DNA from 3 places in the Vreelandella sp. H-I2 genome. Region 2 is predicted to be linked to each of the others. Evidence: predicted binding sites of a transcription regulator. Region 2 holds the regulator's gene; each other region holds the start of a gene.

Region 1 (2,270 bases), on a different contig from region 2:
TGGCAATAGTTGTACCGCTGGTATGGCTTATCAATAACCGTGACTGGGGGGTAGGGCTGATGCTGTTAGTGCCCTTCGTCGTTTATGGCTTAATGCGCTTGGGTCGATTGCTGGAGGCTTGGGCGAATGCGGCAACTCGCCCCCATGATATGCCAGGCTCCGATTCTACGCTGCGCTAATTCTATCCTGCCAGGGCTAACCCACTAGCTTAAAGCGGCCGGCCAAATAGCCTGCTGCAATCAATGTTAGCGTTAGTAGCGTCAGGGCAATGAAAATGCCTTTCCAGGCAGGCGTAGCAGCGCGCAAATTAAGATAGACCATTAGTACACGGTGGGCTTTGAAACCGGTTGCCACTAATACCAGAGCAACTGACCATAGGGGAAGTGCCTGCCAATCACCGGTTTGGTCTAACCGGGCTGAAACCATGGAAACGCCGGTCAATACCATTAGCATGGCCCAAGTAATGAGTAGGCGTCGTGTGCCGGGTAGTGCTGTCATCGTTACCTCTTTTACTATCATCTAAGTAGATAGATCAGCGGATAAAGCAGGATCCAAATAAGATCAACCATATGCCAGAAAGCTGCTGCCGTTTCCACGTTCTCGGTGGAAGTCCGCCAGCTCACCAAACCCAGCAGCAACAACCCGAACACCACATGGGCGAAGTGAAAAGCGGTCAATCCATAATAAAAACCAAAAAAGGCATTCGTTTCTGGCGTTAGTCCAGCACTAAACTTACTCGTATATTCAAAAACCTTGATCACACAGAATAGTGTACCTAGCAGTATCGCGGCACCTAACCACTGTCGGCTGCGCTGTCGTCGTTCGGCGCTTATTGCCTCAACGGCAAAGGCCACGAAGAGTCCACTGGTCAATAGCACCAGGGTGTTGAGGCCGCCCAATACCGGATCAAGCTGCTGTTGTGAGGCATTGAATAGCGCGGGGTCAAGGGCGCGTTGACCGGCGTAGAGCGCAAAAAAAGCAGTAAAAACCAACATTTCGCTCAGAATCAAGACCCACATTAATGGGTTGCCGGGCAGTGCTGATAGGGGCCCCCATCCAGGGTTGGGCAGTTCGCGATTCATTAATTCTCCACGCTGGTAGCACTGGCCGGGTTTCACATGGATCTCGGGCTGAAAAATATCAATCTATTAAGTTGTATATTATATACATGTTAATATCGAATCAATATTTTGTCTCCTTGATATATGTCAGTACGAAGCGCCATCGCTGCGCTTAGCATATGTTGGATGAAATTTGCCCCTGTTACCTTTACCTTGGAGAGTTCGTCATGCCGCTGCCACCTTTTCCTGTTTCTCTGCCGTCTGCTGCATTGCCTCTTTCTGCTACGCCTAGTCGCTTTATTCGTCTTGTAGACCCTCGGGTTCCTTTTGTTTTAAAACAACACTTAGTCGAACCCATGCTCAACCGTACTTTTGCCACACCTCTCAAGGAGGGCGAATTCGATGCTTTAGAAGGGCGGCGTATCACTCTGGTTATCGACGATTTAGGAGTGACGCTAAGCCTGACACTAGAGGCTAGGCGCTTAATATTATGTTCTGAAGAGGGCGAGGCGACCATTCGAGGCGGTTGGCGTGAATTTCTGTGCCTTGCTACGCGCCGTGAGGATCCCGATAGCCTTTTTTTTCAGCGTCGCTTAATAATCGAAGGGGACACCGAGCTGGGATTGACGCTAAAGAATCTATTGGATGGTTGCGAAGAAGGCCTTGCCCAGGGGCGTTTGGGTGAACTATTACTCGGGCTAGAAAGCCTGACGAGGAGAAAGTAATTTGAACACACCCAGCAGCCATGGCATTTAATCGCCAGCTCCGGCATAAGCGCCGAAGCCAGCCATTATTAAGATGTACCGAGTACGCGTTGGGTAGAAGTGTTCGTTACGATGCACCTATGGCAATAAGGACTTAATGATTTTCTAGGTGCATCAATGAGAGCCAGTATTCGTACAAATGACACCAAGTAAACCCTAGGTCATTCAAAGGTGGCACAAACGGGCGCTTGGTCTTCCGGAGTAAGTTGTACTACCTCATTCATATTGTCGCTGATTTCGGCGAAGGCAAAACGCCATTGGTGATCAACATTAATCGGATCACACACCCCTTCGCTGCCGTTACTCTCACCAAAATTAGAATCTATCCAATAATGAACGTCATAGAGCTTTCCTGCTTCAAGTATGTCCGAAAACTGAAAAACGAAGGCAGGCTCCTCGGTCCCTGAAATAGTCGCTGACTGCTTGGCCACCACTTCGTTGGCAT
Region 2 (2,270 bases):
TTACCAAATGATCAATGAAGGCGATCGCGTCATGGTATGCCTCTCCGGTGGTAAAGATAGCTACACGATGCTGGAGATTTTGCGCAACTTGCAGCGCAATGCACCGATCAACTTTTCACTGCTGGCGGTCAATTTAGACCAAAAGCAGCCGGGATTTCCCGAGCACGTGCTGCCTAGTTACCTGGATAAGCAGGGCGTTGAATATCATATTGTCGAACGTGATACCTACTCGGTTGTAAAGGAGAAAACCCCAGAAGGCAAAACCACCTGTGCGCTCTGTTCACGCCTGCGGCGCGGCTCGCTGTATGGCTTTGCAGAAGAGATAGGCGCCAATAAAATTGCTTTGGGTCACCATCGCGAAGATATTCTTGAAACGCTGTTTCTCAATATGTTCTTTGGGGGCAACCTGAAAGCGATGCCGCCCAAGCTGCTCTCCGATGATGGCAAGAATATCGTCATTCGGCCTTTGGCTTATTGTAAAGAGGCGGATATTGCCGAGTTTTCTCGGTTGATGGAATTCCCGATTATTCCCTGCAATCTTTGTGGTTCCCAGCCTAATATGCAGCGCCAAGTGGTAAAAGAGATGCTCGCTGAATGGGATAAAAAGTTCCCCGGCCGCCTGGAAAGCATGTTTAAAGCCGTCACTAATATCGCGCCTTCCCAACTGGCAGACCGCAATCTGTTCGATTTTGCAGGTTTAGAGGCCAAGCAGGCAGAGTTACTGGCCGGGCGAATCCAGGCGTTTAACGTCAGCTAACCGTTTGCTGTTCTTCTTCGGTGAGAGTTATCAAACGCTGCATGTCGAGGATATTAACCTCTCGCCCCGAAACCGCCACTACATTTTGCTGCTGAAGGCGGCTTAAGATGCGGCTGACCGTTTCCACCGCCAGCCCGAGGTAGTTGCCGATATCAGCTCTGGGCATTGAAAGTCGAAAGCTGTAAGGCGAGTAACCCCGCCGACGAAAACGATCTGAAAGCGTAATCAAAAAGCTTGCCAGCCGCTGGTCGGCGGTTTTACGTGATAACAGGCGCATCATGCGCCGGTCGTCGCGTAATTCTTTGCTCATGCTGCGATACAACTGGCCACGTAGTTCGGGCAGCTCTTCTGACAGTAAATCCAGGCGGTCAAAGGGGATTTCGCAAACCGTGGTCGTTTCCAGGGCGATTACGCTCCCGGGATAGTGCTCTTCATCAATCCCATCCAGCCCGACCAATTCACTAGGTAGATAGAAATTGGTCAGTTGCTCGCTGCCGTTCCCCTCTGATGTGACTTGTTTAAGGCTGCCCGAACGTACCGCATAAACACTGGTAAAGGCATCTCCCTGGCGAAACAGTAGCGCGCCTTTTTTCAGCGGCGCACGGCGGCGAATAATGGCATCGAACTGTCCCATGTCGTCCAGTTCAAGGGCAAGCGGCAAGCACAGTGAACTCAAACTGCAGGTTTGGCAGCGAGCTTCGTGGAGTAGCGAGCGTCTGGGGCTCATGGATTCCAGCATGCGTTGCTCCTTAAGTGAGTGCCGCTTATCGATTAGAAAAACCTTACTTATTATAGTCGCTATGGCATGCCTGCTTAAAGATTATTAAACAATCTTTGAGTAGCCTTGGCCCGTTTGCTGCGGCAGGTGAGCATCAAACGCCATCGCTATATGGCGAATGAGCAGTCGGCCCATGGGGGTAGCGCTTAGTTGATCGCCGCTTCGCGTTAGCAGACCATCTTGCTCGGCGCTTCGCAGATGTTCAAGTGCTGGCGCAAAGTAGCGCGGAGCATCAATGTTCCAGCGTTGACTAACCGTGGCCAAATCAATACGCATATCGCACATCAGCCGCTCAATCACGTCCCGCCGGATCAGGTCGTCATCGCTTAAGCGTATGCCACGCACCGTGGCAAGCTGCCCCTGATCCAGCGACGCTTCGTAGCGTGTCAGATCACTAGGATTTTGCGCATAGATATCATCAATGCGAGAAATCGCCGAAACGCCAAGACCAATTAAGTCACACTGGGCGTGGCTGGAGTAGCCTTGAAAGTTACGCTGTAGCGAGCCTTCACGCTGGGCAACGGCTAAGCTGTCGTCAGTACGGGCAAAGTGATCCATACCGATATGCACATAACCCGCCGCGGTGAGCATTTCAATAGTGGTACGAAGAATCGCCAGCTTCTCTTCGCCTCCTGGCAAGTCATCGACATTAATGCGCCGCTGAGGGGGAAAGCGCTCATGCATATGGGCGTAATTAAACACAGAAAGCCGTGCGGGGTTCAGCTCAATTACCTG
Region 3 (2,270 bases), on a different contig from region 2:
TTCCGCGCTTTAGTCTCATTGCCATTGATTGCGCTGCTTGCCCATTTTGCCGGCGGTTTGCGTAAACTGCGTACCAAGCGGCCGGGTGTGCATCTTCTGCGCGGCTTAATCTATACCGCTACCATGGTCTGTTTCGTATTAGGGTTAACGCTTTTACCGCTGGCAGAAGCCACGGCCATTGCCTTTGTAGCACCGCTGTTTGTGACCCTGCTATCGGTACCATTATTAGGTGAGCGTATTGATCCACCCGTGCTGATCGCTTCGTTAGTCGGGTTTGTTGGCGTGCTGATTGTCGTCCGTCCTAATGGCGATGCGTTTCAAGTTGGCGCATTAGTATTAGTGGGGGCCGCACTGTTTTATGCACTCATGATGATTACCGCCCGTCGTTATGGCGCTCGTGAGCATCTATGGGCAATGCTGTTTTACATGACCTGTGTGCCGCTTATCGTGACGGCCGTAACGTTGCCTTGGGTGTGGCAGGCCCCTCAGCCTTGGCATTGGGTGGGGTTTTTCGCATCTGGGGTGCTTGGGGTCGCGGCCACCGCCTTTATTACCTTGGCTTTTCGGTTTGCGCCCGCGGCCATCGCTGCGCCGTTTGATTACACCGCCATGCTCTGGGCGGTACTGCTGGGCTGGTGGTTCTGGGGCGAAATGCCGGATCTCTGGGTCTGGGTAGGCAGCGCCTTGATAATGGGCAGCGGGTTAGCGGTGGCATACCACGATCGAAGCACGACCCTCAAGCGCCGTCCGACGGCTTAAAACGCCACCGAACAATTACTTTTTGATCTACGTCATCGAATTGGTCAGCTGGCCCGGACAGCGAGCTTGGGCTGGTTATAATCCAGCCTTTTCGTCGCAGCACGCTGCGTACCATCGTCCTGATAACGGTGACTGTTGATGCAAGCCCCCGAACGACTCAAGCAAGCTCCCGAACTGCTTTCCCCTGCGGGTACCTTCAAGAACATGCGTTACGCGTTTGCCTATGGCGCCGATGCGGTGTATGCAGGGCAGCCGCGCTATTCACTCCGGGTGCGCAACAACGATTTTAAAATTGATAACCTGCATCGGGGTATTGACTACGCCCACACGCGAGGCAAGCAGTTTTACGTTGCATCCAACCTTGCCCCGCATAACAGCAAGCTAAAAACGTACCTACAAGATATGGAACCGGTGATTGAAGCTGGCCCCGATGCGCTGATCATGTCGGACGCCGGTTTGATAATGATGGTGCGTGATCGCTGGCCGGATCAAGTGATTCATCTGTCGGTACAGTCAAACGTCGTTAACTGGGCCGCTGCCAGGTTCTGGCAGCGCCAGGGCATTAGCCGCATTATTTTATCCCGGGAGCTATCATTGGAAGAGATCGGCGAAATACGCGCCGAGTGCCCGGATCTGGAGATTGAAACGTTTGTCCACGGTGCGCTGTGTATCGCCTATTCGGGGCGCTGTCTGCTGTCGGGGTATTTCAATCATCGTGATCCCAATCAGGGCACCTGCACCAATGCTTGTCGCTGGAAATACAACACAGTGGCCGCAAGCCACGACGATAAAGGTGACTTAATACCTGCTCAGGACAGCGGCCCGGCTGTTGCCGCCGATCAAAATGAGCTCTCGGCACTGATTGAAGATGTTTCCCGCCCTGGCAAGCTGATGCCCGTGTATGAAGACGAACACGGTACCTATATCATGAACTCCAAAGACCTGCGAGCGGTGCAGCACGTGGCTCGATTGACGCAAATGGGGGTAGCATCGCTAAAGATCGAGGGGCGCACGAAATCCCATTATTACGTCGCGCGTACCGCGCAAGTTTACCGGCAAGCCATTGATGATGCCGTTGCGGGGCGTCCTTTTAATCGGGAGCTAATGGATGAGCTTGAGAACTTGGCCAATAGGGGATACACCGAAGGCTTCTACCAACGCCATGTTCATGGTGAATTCCAAAATTACGAGCAGGGGCATTCTATTGGTGTGCATCAACAGTTCGTCGGTGAAGTGTTGGGGTACGACTCGGCGCGTGGAACCTTGGAAATAGAGGTTAAAAACCGCTTCGAGGTAGGGGATAGCATGGAGCTGATGCTGCCCGGGGGTAATCGCCGTTTTGTGCTCACACATATCGAGAACCAGCGGGGCGAAGCCCTATCAGCGGCACCGGGCTCTGGGCACCGTGTGCAAATCCCCGTGCCCGGTGCCAGCATTACCCCTGAACAGCTTGAGTTTGCGCTGTTAATGCGTGATCTCGGGCCTTCCAACGCAGCACAACCTGAATCGTT

Evidence for each region. Region 2 encodes FNR, which switches genes on or off when oxygen is low (the NO sensors DNR and NnrR bind a similar motif). Its sites were predicted from a motif close to TTGATNTANATCAA; they were not measured.
Region 1: the regulator FNR is predicted to act here: its motif matches at 1,199-1,212, upstream of ubiT (ubiquinone anaerobic biosynthesis accessory factor UbiT).
Region 3: the regulator FNR is predicted to act here: its motif matches at 782-795, upstream of trhP (prephenate-dependent tRNA uridine(34) hydroxylase TrhP).

Annotation. Positions count from the first base shown of each region.
Region 1 is NZ_JBRAMC010000003.1:332,244-334,513, forward strand. Features, by position in the region: gene ACUVOF_RS09475 (hypothetical protein) at 1-179, shown strand, start outside; gene ACUVOF_RS09480 (cytochrome C oxidase subunit IV family protein) at 196-498, opposite strand; gene ACUVOF_RS09485 (cytochrome c oxidase subunit 3 family protein) at 516-1,082, opposite strand; gene ubiT (ubiquinone anaerobic biosynthesis accessory factor UbiT) at 1,289-1,786, shown strand; gene ACUVOF_RS09495 (hypothetical protein) at 1,987-2,270, opposite strand, start outside.
Region 2 is NZ_JBRAMC010000002.1:168,637-170,906, forward strand. Features, by position in the region: gene ttcA (tRNA 2-thiocytidine(32) synthetase TtcA) at 1-757, shown strand, start outside; gene fnr (fumarate/nitrate reduction transcriptional regulator Fnr) at 750-1,496, opposite strand; gene hemN (oxygen-independent coproporphyrinogen III oxidase) at 1,581-2,270, opposite strand, start outside.
Region 3 is NZ_JBRAMC010000006.1:124,990-127,259, forward strand. Features, by position in the region: gene ACUVOF_RS15750 (DMT family transporter) at 1-759, shown strand, start outside; gene trhP (prephenate-dependent tRNA uridine(34) hydroxylase TrhP) at 898-2,270, shown strand, end outside.